3 regions of the Streptomyces rectiverticillatus genome follow, and region 1 is predicted to be linked to each of the others. Evidence: predicted binding sites of a transcription regulator. Region 1 holds the regulator's gene; each other region holds the start of a gene.
What was found. Region 1 encodes HrcA, which represses chaperone genes, less so after heat shock. Its sites were predicted from a motif close to TTNGCACTCNGNNNNNCNGAGTGCNAA; they were not measured.

Region 1 (3,271 bases):
CCCGTTGAACGCATCCTTCAGCCGCGAGAACAGCCCTTGCTGCCCCGGCTTGAACTCGCCCATCGGCCGCTCCTCGCCCCGCAGCTTCGCCAGCTGCCGCAGCAGCTCTTCCTGCTGCGGGTCGAGCTTGTTGGGGGTGATGACCTCGACGTGCACGACGAGGTCGCCGCGGCCGCCACCGCGCAGGTGCGTGACGCCGCGCTGGTGCAGCGGGATCGACTGGCCCGACTGCGTGCCGGGGCGGATGTCGATCTCCTCGACGCCGTCCAGGGTCTCCAGCGGCACCTTCGTGCCGAGGGCCGCGGCCGTCATCGGGATGGTGACCGTGCAGTGCAGGTCGTCACCGCGGCGCTGGAAGACCGTGTGCGGCTTCTCGTGGATCTCGACGTACAGGTCGCCGGCGGGGCCGCCGCCGGGGCCGACCTCGCCCTCGCCCGCGAGCTGGATCCGGGTGCCGTTGTCGACACCGGCCGGGATCTTGACCGTCAGGGTGCGCCGCGACCGGACGCGGCCGTCGCCGGCGCACTCCGGGCAGGGGGTGGGCACGACGGTGCCGAAGCCCTGGCACTGCGGGCACGGCCGGGAGGTCATGACCTGGCCGAGGAAGGAGCGGGTGACCTGCGAGACCTCGCCGCGGCCGCGGCACATGTCGCACGTCTGGGCGGAGGTGCCGGGGGCCGCGCCCTCGCCGCTGCAGGTGGTGCAGACGACGGCGGTGTCGACCTGGATCTCCTTGGTCGTCCCGAAGGCGGCCTCGTCGAGGGTCACTTCGAGACGGATCATGGCGTCCTGGCCGCGCCGGGTGCGCGAGCGCGGGCCGCGCTGCGACGCCTGTCCGAAGAAGGCGTCCATGATGTCGGAGAAATTGCCGAAGCCCGCGCCGAAGCCACCGGCGCCGCCACCGCCGCCGGACGCCGAGAGCGGGTCGCCGCCGAGGTCGTAGACCTGCTTCTTCTGCGGGTCCGAGAGCACCTCGTAGGCGGCGTTGATCTCCTTGAACCGCTCCTGCGTCTTCGGGTCCGGATTGACGTCCGGGTGCAGCTCGCGGGCGAGGCGGCGGAAGGCCTTCTTGATCTCGTCCTGCGAGGCGTCGCGCCGTACGCCCAGGACCGCGTAGTAATCCGTGGCCACTTACGACTCCGCCAGGATCTGTCCGACGTAACGTGCCACTGCGCGTACCGCTCCCATCGTTCCGGGGTAGTCCATGCGGGTCGGTCCGACCACGCCGAGTTTGGCGACTGCCTCGTCGCCCGAACCGTAGCCGACGGCGACGACCGATGTGGAGTTCAGTCCCTCGTGAGCGTTCTCATGACCGATGCGCACCGTCATCCCGGAGTCCTTGGCCTCGCCCAGCAGCTTCAGCAGCACGACCTGCTCCTCCAGCGCCTCCAGCACGGGCCGGATGGTGAGGGGGAAGTCGTGACCGAAACGGGTGAGATTGGCGGTGCCGCCGATCATCAGCCGCTCCTCGGTCTCCTCGACCAGCGTCTCCAGCAGGGTGGCCAGCACCGTAGAAACGGTTCCGCGGTCCTCCTGCTCGAAGGACTCGGCCAGATCCGCCACCAGCTGCGGGACGTCCGTGAACCGGCGGCCCACGACACGGCTGTTGAGCCGCGCGCGCAGATCCGCGAGGGAGATCTCGCCGATCGGGGCCGGGCAGTCGATCATGCGCTGCTCGACCCGCCCGGTGTCCGTGATCAGCACGAGCATGACGCGGGCCGGGGCCAGCGAGAGCAGCTCCACGTGGCGCACCGTCGAACGGGTCAGCGACGGATACTGCACCACCGCGACCTGCCGGGTCAGCTGCGCCAGCAGGCGGACCGTGCGGCCCACGACGTCGTCCAGGTCGACGGCGCCGTCCAGGAAGTTCTGGATGGCGCGCCGCTCCGGCGTCGACAGGGGCTTGACGCCCGCCAGGCGGTCGACGAAGAGCCGGTAGCCCTTGTCGGTCGGGATGCGGCCGGCGCTGGTGTGCGGCTGGGCGATGAAGCCCTCCTCCTCCAGCGCGGCCATGTCATTGCGCACCGTGGCCGGGGAGACGCCCAGCCGGTGCCGCTCGGTGAGGGCCTTGGAGCCGACCGGCTCCTCTGTGCCCACATAGTCCTGGACGATGGCGCGCAACACCTCGAGCCTGCGTTCGCTCAGCATCGCGCGCACCTCCAAGTCCAGACCGTCTTACGGGGCCCGTTCCTGGCACTCAGCAGTCGCGAGTGCCAAAGCCCTCCAGCCAGTGTACGGCCGTGCACCACAGGCAGGGCAAGAGCCGTCCCCGCCGCGTGCCCGCCGCCCGCCCGCGGGAGGACTCCGGACGGGCAACCGTACCGCGCTCCCGCTAGCGTCCTGGTATGGACAGCGGTCAGCAAGGCCAGGGGGATGCAGCACGGTGGGAGCGGCTCGCGCCGGGCGTCGCGCGCCGCCGGATGCCGACGTGGGACGCCACCGTCGGGGCCGTCGCGGGCAGTACGGGCGTGCTGCTCGTGGACACCGGCTCGACGGTCGCGGAGGGCGCGGGGCTCGGGCGCGAGGTGCGGGAGCTGTTCGGCCGGGAAGTGACGCATATCGCTCTGACGCACCCCCACTTCGATCACGTCTTCGGCACGGCGGCCTTCCCGGGCACGCAGGTGTACGGGGCCGTGGGCGCCGCCGACCTGATGCGGCGCGAGCGCAAGGAGCTGCGCCTGGACGCGGAGCGGTACGGGCTCGCGCCCGGGGCCGCCGCGGAGGCCGCCGAGCGGCTCGTCACGCCCCGGCACCCGGTCAGCGGGGAGCTGACGCTGGACTTGGGCGGCGGGCGGCAGGTGCTCCTCGCCAACCTCGGGCCCGGGCACACCGCGCACGACCTGGCGGTCTTCGTCGCGGGCTCGGGCGGGGCACCCGAGGTCGTCTTCTGCGGGGACCTGGTGGAGGAGTCCGGCGAACCCCAGGCCGGGCCGGACGCGCTGCCCCACCGGTGGCCCGCGGCCCTGGACCGGCTGCTGGCGCTCGGCGGCGAGGACGCGCTGTACGTGCCGGGGCACGGGGCGGTGGTGGACGCGGCGTTCGTACGGGCGCAGCGGGACGCCTTGGCGGCACGCTTCGGCGTGTCCCGGGAAGAATGATCGCCATGCGCAGCAGACAGTACGGACCCGATCTCACTCCTCCCTGGAAGAAGCAGCAGCCCGCGCCCGAGGTGGCCGCCGAGGCCGACCTCGTGGTCGAGGAGGTCACCACCGGGTTCTGCGGGGCGGTGATCCGGTGCGAGAAGACGGCGCAGGGGCCGACCGTCACTCTG
Region 2 (3,271 bases), 1.9 Mb from region 1:
GGGTGCCCCCAGCCCTGCGGGACAGCTGCCCACAACTCGTTTTACCGAAGGTGAGTACCCCATGAGCGTCACCGTTCGTATCCCCACCATCCTGCGCACCTACACCGGCGGGAAGGCCGAAGTCACCGCCGAGGGTGCGACCCTCGCCGAGGTCATTCAGTCCCTTGAGGCCGGCCACACCGGTATCGCCGCCCGTGTGCTCGACGACGCCGGCAAGCTGCGCCGGTTCGTGAACGTCTACGTCAACGACGACGACGTCCGCTTCGAGCAGGGGCTGCAGACGCCCACCCCCGACGGCTCCGCCGTCTCCGTCATCCCGGCCGTCGCGGGCGGCTGAGGTTTCGCAGGGTTCCTCCGTTATTGCCGCACGACGTCCCCGGAATCGCCTCGTCCGTAAAGCGGACGGGGCGATTCCGCCTGTTGAGCGCGATACAGTTGAGGCGATCCCCGCCCGGCGTCAGTGCCGAACGCATATGAGAACCCGTCAAGTTGTGCGCGAAGTGTGTGCACGAAATGCCGGGTTGGTTGCGTTATACCCGGCCCGACTTGCCCTGAAATACCCGGAGTTCAGCCGATTTTCTCGATCGGCCATGCCCGGAATTCTCGTCCGAGTGACCTGTTGCAGACGGCATCCGTGCAGATACATTCAGCCGCGGTCGACGCGTTCCGGCGCACACCCACTGGGCTGCCAGGGGGTGAGGTCTGACCCGGGTCCGCGAAGTGCGGTCCTGCGCAAGGGCCAGTAATAGGGGAGTTAGGCATGGCTCAGGGCACCGTCAAGTGGTTCAACGCGGAGAAGGGCTACGGCTTCATCGCGGTCGACGGTGGTGCGGATGTATTCGTCCACTACAGCGCGATTCAGATGGACGGCTACCGCACCCTCGAGGAGGGTCAGCGGGTCGAGTTCGAGATCTCGCAGGGCCAGAAGGGGCCGCAGGCGGACATGGTGAAGCTGCAGCAGGTCTGATCGCGGCGCATCGACCACCGGCTCGCTCGGTTTGCAGAGGGGCTCGCACCTCACGGGGTGCGGGCCCCTCGCGCGTGTGCGGGGCGCGTGGGGTGGGTACGGCTGCCTGGGGCCCCTGCTCCCGCGCCCCGTGCGCGTGACCGTCCCCCGAAGGCGCTTGCACTCTCCCTGGTCGAGTGCTAATCATTGGGCTTAGCACTCTCCGAGTGAGAGTGACAGATTTGGACCGTCGGTGAGGTCCGTGGGCCAGGCGGGGCAAGGAACCGCAGGGTACGCAGGCCGTCCGTCGCGGGCGCCAGTGCGGTCCGGAGCAGTCTCCACCCCGTCCTGGGAGGACCACTTCACATGGCCAAGATCATCGCGTTCGACGAGGAGGCACGGCGCGGTCTCGAGCGCGGGATGAACCAGCTCGCCGACGCCGTCAAGGTCACCCTCGGCCCCAAGGGCCGCAACGTCGTCCTCGAGAAGAAGTGGGGCGCCCCCACGATCACCAACGATGGTGTCTCCATCGCCAAGGAGATCGAGCTCGAGGACCCGTACGAGAAGATCGGCGCCGAGCTGGTCAAGGAGGTCGCGAAGAAGACGGACGACGTCGCCGGTGACGGCACGACGACCGCGACCGTCCTCGCCCAGGCCCTGGTCCGCGAGGGCCTGCGCAACGTCGCCGCGGGTGCCAACCCGATGGCGCTGAAGCGCGGTATCGAGAAGGCCGTCGAGGCCGTCTCCGGTGCCCTGCTCGAGCAGGCCAAGGACGTGGAGACCAAGGAGCAGATCGCCTCCACCGCCTCCATCTCCGCCGCCGACACCCAGATCGGCGAGCTCATCGCCGAGGCCATGGACAAGGTCGGCAAGGAAGGCGTCATCACCGTCGAGGAGTCCCAGACCTTCGGTCTGGAGCTGGAGCTCACCGAGGGTATGCGCTTCGACAAGGGCTACATCTCGGCGTACTTCGCCACCGACATGGAGCGTATGGAGGCGTCCCTCGACGACCCGTACATCCTGATCGTCAACTCCAAGATCGGCTCGGTCAAGGACCTGCTGCCGCTCCTGGAGAAGGTCATGCAGTCCGGCAAGCCGCTGCTGATCATCGCCGAGGACGTCGAGGGCGAGGCCCTGTCCACGCTCGTCGTGAACAAGATCCGCGGCACCTTCAAGTCCGTCGCCGTCAAGGCCCCGGGCTTCGGCGACCGCCGCAAGGCCATGCTCGGTGACATCGCCATCCTCACCGGTGGCACCGTCATCTCCGAGGAGGTCGGCCTCAAGCTGGAGAACGCCGGTCTCGACCTGCTCGGCCGCGCCCGCAAGGTCGTCATCACCAAGGACGAGACGACCATCGTCGACGGTGCCGGTGACAGCGACCAGGTCCAGGGCCGCGTCAACCAGATCCGCGCCGAGATCGAGAACAGCGACTCGGACTACGACCGCGAGAAGCTCCAGGAGCGCCTCGCGAAGCTGGCCGGCGGCGTGGCCGTCATCAAGGCCGGTGCCGCGACCGAGGTCGAGCTCAAGGAGCGCAAGCACCGCATCGAGGACGCCGTTCGCAACGCGAAGGCGGCCGTCGAGGAGGGCATCGTCGCCGGTGGTGGCGTGGCCCTGCTGCAGGCCTCCCAGGTGTTCGAGAAGCTGGAGCTCGAGGGCGACGAGGCCACCGGTGCCGCCGCCGTCAAGCTGGCCCTGGAGGCCCCGCTCAAGCAGATCGCGGTCAACGCCGGTCTCGAGGGCGGCGTCGTCGTGGAGAAGGTGCGCAACCTGACCCCGGGCCACGGCCTCAACGCCGCCACGGGCGAGTACGTCGACCTGGTCGCCGAGGGCATCATCGACCCGGCCAAGGTCACCCGCTCCGCCCTGCAGAACGCCGCGTCCATCGCTGCGCTCTTCCTCACCACCGAGGCCGTCATCGCCGACAAGCCGGAGAAGGCCGCCGCGGCCGCTCCGGGCGGCATGCCGGGCGGTGACATGGACTTCTGATCCTGACGGATCACCTGTCCTGACGCTGTACGCGCCCGAGGGCGGTACTCCCCTACGCGGGGGGTGCCGCCCTCGGGCCGTTGTTCTCCGCGGCTTTTTCTGCGGCGTGTTCCGCGGCTCGTTCCGCGTTCAGCTCCCGCAGCGAGCGGCGGCTCAGGCCGAACGCGTACGTCGCTGCGAATCCCGCCGCGTAGCCCACCAGCAGGCCCGCCCCGTAGACCGCAACCGCCCGGCCCGGGCCGTGGCCGCCCTGCAGCAGCGGGAACAGGGCCCAGCCCGACGGGCCGATGGCCGTCGAGCCGACCGTGTCGCCCAGCTGCCCGAGCAGTCCCACGA
Region 3 (3,271 bases), 770 kb from region 1:
CTCGAGGCCGGCGTTCTCGGCGATCCAGCGCAGCGGCTCGACGGCGGCGCGGCGGACGACGGCGACACCGGTGGCCTCGTCGCCCTCCTTGCCCAGGTTGCCCTCGAGCACCTTGACGGCGTGGACGAGCGCGGAGCCACCACCGGAGACGATGCCCTCCTCGACCGCGGCGCGGGTCGCGGAGATGGCGTCCTCCAGACGGTGCTTCTTCTCCTTGAGCTCGACCTCGGTGGCCGCACCCACGCGGATGACGCAGACGCCGCCGGCGAGCTTGGCCAGGCGCTCCTGGAGCTTCTCGCGGTCCCAGTCGGAGTCCGTGGCGTCGATCTCGGCCTTGATCTGGGCGACGCGGCCCTGGACGTCCTCGGTGTTGCCGCCACCGTCGACGATCGTGGTGTCGTCCTTGGTGATGGTCACGCGGCGGGCGGAGCCCAGCACGTCCAGGCCGACCTGGTCGAGCTTGAGGCCGACCTCCTCGGCGACGACGGTGCCGCCGGTCAGGGTGGCCATGTCGCCCAGCATCGCCTTGCGGCGGTCACCGAAGCCCGGGGCCTTGACGGCCACGGCGTTGAAGGTGCCACGGATCTTGTTGACGACGAGGGTGGAGAGCGCCTCGCCCTCGACGTCCTCGGCGATGATCAGCAGCGGCTTGGAGGAGCCACCCTGGATGATCTTCTCGAGCAGGGGCAGCAGGTCCTGGATCGAGGAGATCTTGCCCTGGTGGATGAGGATGTACGGGTCCTCGAGGACGGCCTCCATGCGCTCCTGGTCGGTGACCATGTAGGGCGACAGGTAACCCTTGTCGAAGGCCATGCCCTCGGTGAAGTCGAGCTCCAGGCCGAAGGTGTTCGACTCCTCGACGGTGATGACACCGTCCTTGCCGACCTTGTCCATCGCCTCGGCGATGAGCTCGCCGACCTGCTTGTCCTGGGCGGACAGGGCGGCGACGGCGGCGATGTCGGCCTTGTCGTCGATCGGGCGGGCGGTCGCGAGCAGCTCGTCGGAGACGGCCTTGACCGCGGCGTCGATGCCCTTCTTCAGGGCGGCCGGGGAGGCGCCGGCGGCGACGTTGCGCAGACCCTCGCGGACGAGCGCCTGGGCCAGGACGGTCGCGGTGGTGGTGCCGTCACCCGCGATGTCGTTGGTCTTGGTCGCCACCTCCTTGACGAGCTGGGCGCCGAGGTTCTCGTACGGGTCCTCGATCTCGACCTCACGGGCGATGGTGACGCCGTCGTTGGTGATGGTCGGGGCACCGAACTTCTTGTCGATGACGACGTTGCGGCCCTTGGGGCCGATCGTCACCTTGACCGTGTCCGCCAGCTTGTTGACACCGCGCTCGAGGGCGCGACGGGCGTCCTCGTCGAACTTCAGGATCTTCGCCATGGTTGCTTCAAGTCCTCTCAAACGAACTGCGCCCCGGCGCCCGGTTGTCCGGACGGTAGTCGCGGAAACGGGGACCAGGGGCGCAGATCACATCAAACGGGGTGAATTACTTCTCGATGATCGCGAGCACGTCGCGAGCCGAGAGGACGAGGTACTCGTCACCGTTGTACTTCACCTCGGTGCCGCCGTACTTGCTGTACAGCACGACGTCGCCGACCTGGACGTCGAGCGGAAGGCGGTTGCCGTCCTCGAAGCGGCCCGGGCCCACGGCCAGGACGACGCCCTCCTGGGGCTTCTCCTTGGCGGTGTCCGGAATAACCAGGCCAGAGGCCGTGGTCTGCTCGGCGTCGAGCGGCTGGACCACGATGCGGTCCTCGAGCGGCTTGATGGCAACCTTGGAGCTGGCGGTCGTCACGATCCGACCTCCCCCTTCGGAGATTCACGGGGTTATCTGTCTGAGGTGGCGACCAGGAGGATCCGTCGTCGCGGGTGCCGGATTCTGCCCGTCGCTGTGTTTGGCACTCCCGGGTGGAGAGTGCCAACGGAGCCGAGACTATGACGCGGTTAGCACTCGGTCAAGCGGAGTGCCAATTCGCCGTGCGGCGAGCTTGCAGTTCACCCCTGTGGGTAAGCACCCGGCCGGTCGGGGCGGCGCGCTCCGGCGTTCCGGCGCGGAGGTGGATCTGCCCGCGGGCCGCGGGTCGTAATCCTCCGGATTCTCATGCGGCGCGTACGGCGCTCTGGGCGCACGGCCCGCTGGGCGTCGCACGGCCTGCTGTGCGCACGGGGGCCCTATACGTAATCCTCCAGGCGCGCCACGGTGAACCCCTGCCGCTCGATGCTGCGCAGCATGTTGGCGACCATCTGCGTCATGGTCGTGCCCTTGAGCTCCGAGGGGCCGCGGAAGTGGGCGAGGACGATGTCGCCGGAGCGCAGCTTGCCGCCGTCCGCGTAGCGCATGTCGTTGATCTGCATCGTCGCCTCCCACAGCAACAGCGCCTTCACCCCGCAGCTGCCGGCCGCGGCGAGGGTGGCGTCGTTGTAATTGCCGTAGGGCGGGCGGAACAGCGGCGGCTTGCTGCCGTACCGCTTCTCCAGGACCTCCTGCTGGCCGCAGACCTCGCGGCGCTGCGCGTCGGCGGAGAGGGTGCGGAGGTTGGGGTGGGAGAGGGTGTGGTTGTGGATGCCGTTGCGGTTCCCCTCGCCCTGCAGCTGCTCGAAGTAGCCGTAGCCGCTGCCCGCGCGGGCGATGTCGTCGGTGAGGAACATCGTGAAGGGCAGCTTCAGGTCCTTGGCCATCTTCACGAATTCCGGGTCCTTCTCCGCCCCGTCGTCGAAGGTCAGGAAGACGACCTTGTCGTTGGTGGGCACACGCCGGATCACCCTGGGCGAGGCGCCGGCCCTCATCGCGTCCGTCAGCTTGACGGCCGGCGGGGCGGGCGGCGCGGCGAGGGGCTTGTCCAGACCCCAGCGGCGGTAGGCGGCGGCGTCCGGGACAGCGGAGGCCGGGGGCGAAGACGCCGTGTCCGTACGCGGCGCGGCAGACGCGGACGCCGCCCCCTCGCCGCCGCCGGACGAGCTGGAAGAACAGCCACTGAGGAGCAGGGCCAGCAGGAGCGTGGTGGCAGTGGCCGCGCGGGCGGGAATCGGGCCGGATATAGGGAAGCTCACGCCTGCGATTGTTGTGCATGCGTTCGAACCGGAGGGAAGGGGCGGCCTGTCGGAAGGCCGGGGAGGAGTGCTGGGCAAGAATGGCCGGGTGCCAGCACAGAACGAACCGAACGAGCCGAACAAGCCGAATGCCCCGGGCGGGCCGGGCGGGCCGGACGCGTCGACGGCCGCCGTCACCGCCTTCAGCGCCCTCCTCACGGACGAGGGCCGCAGCCTG

Region 2: groL (chaperonin GroEL) is a predicted target of HrcA. The motif match lies at 1,124-1,150, and genes of this name have one in related genera.
Region 3: groES (co-chaperone GroES) is a predicted target of HrcA. The motif match lies at 1,948-1,974, and genes of this name have one in related genera.

What each region holds. Positions count from the first base shown of each region.
Region 1 is NZ_CP040752.1:2,457,954-2,461,224, forward strand. It holds gene dnaJ (molecular chaperone DnaJ) at 1-1,131, opposite strand, end outside; gene hrcA (heat-inducible transcriptional repressor HrcA) at 1,132-2,148, opposite strand; gene FGW37_RS10595 (MBL fold metallo-hydrolase) at 2,346-3,098, shown strand; gene FGW37_RS10600 (DUF3097 domain-containing protein) at 3,104-3,271, shown strand, end outside.
Region 2 is NZ_CP040752.1:4,378,839-4,382,109, forward strand. It holds gene FGW37_RS19170 (MoaD/ThiS family protein) at 62-337, shown strand; gene FGW37_RS19175 (cold-shock protein) at 761-967, shown strand; gene groL (chaperonin GroEL) at 1,313-2,935, shown strand; gene FGW37_RS19185 (PTS transporter subunit EIIC) at 2,988-3,271, opposite strand, start outside.
Region 3 is NZ_CP040752.1:3,225,865-3,229,135, forward strand. It holds gene groL (chaperonin GroEL) at 1-1,383, opposite strand, end outside; gene groES (co-chaperone GroES) at 1,490-1,798, opposite strand; gene FGW37_RS13775 (polysaccharide deacetylase family protein) at 2,176-3,054, opposite strand; gene FGW37_RS13780 (class I SAM-dependent methyltransferase) at 3,269-3,271, shown strand, end outside.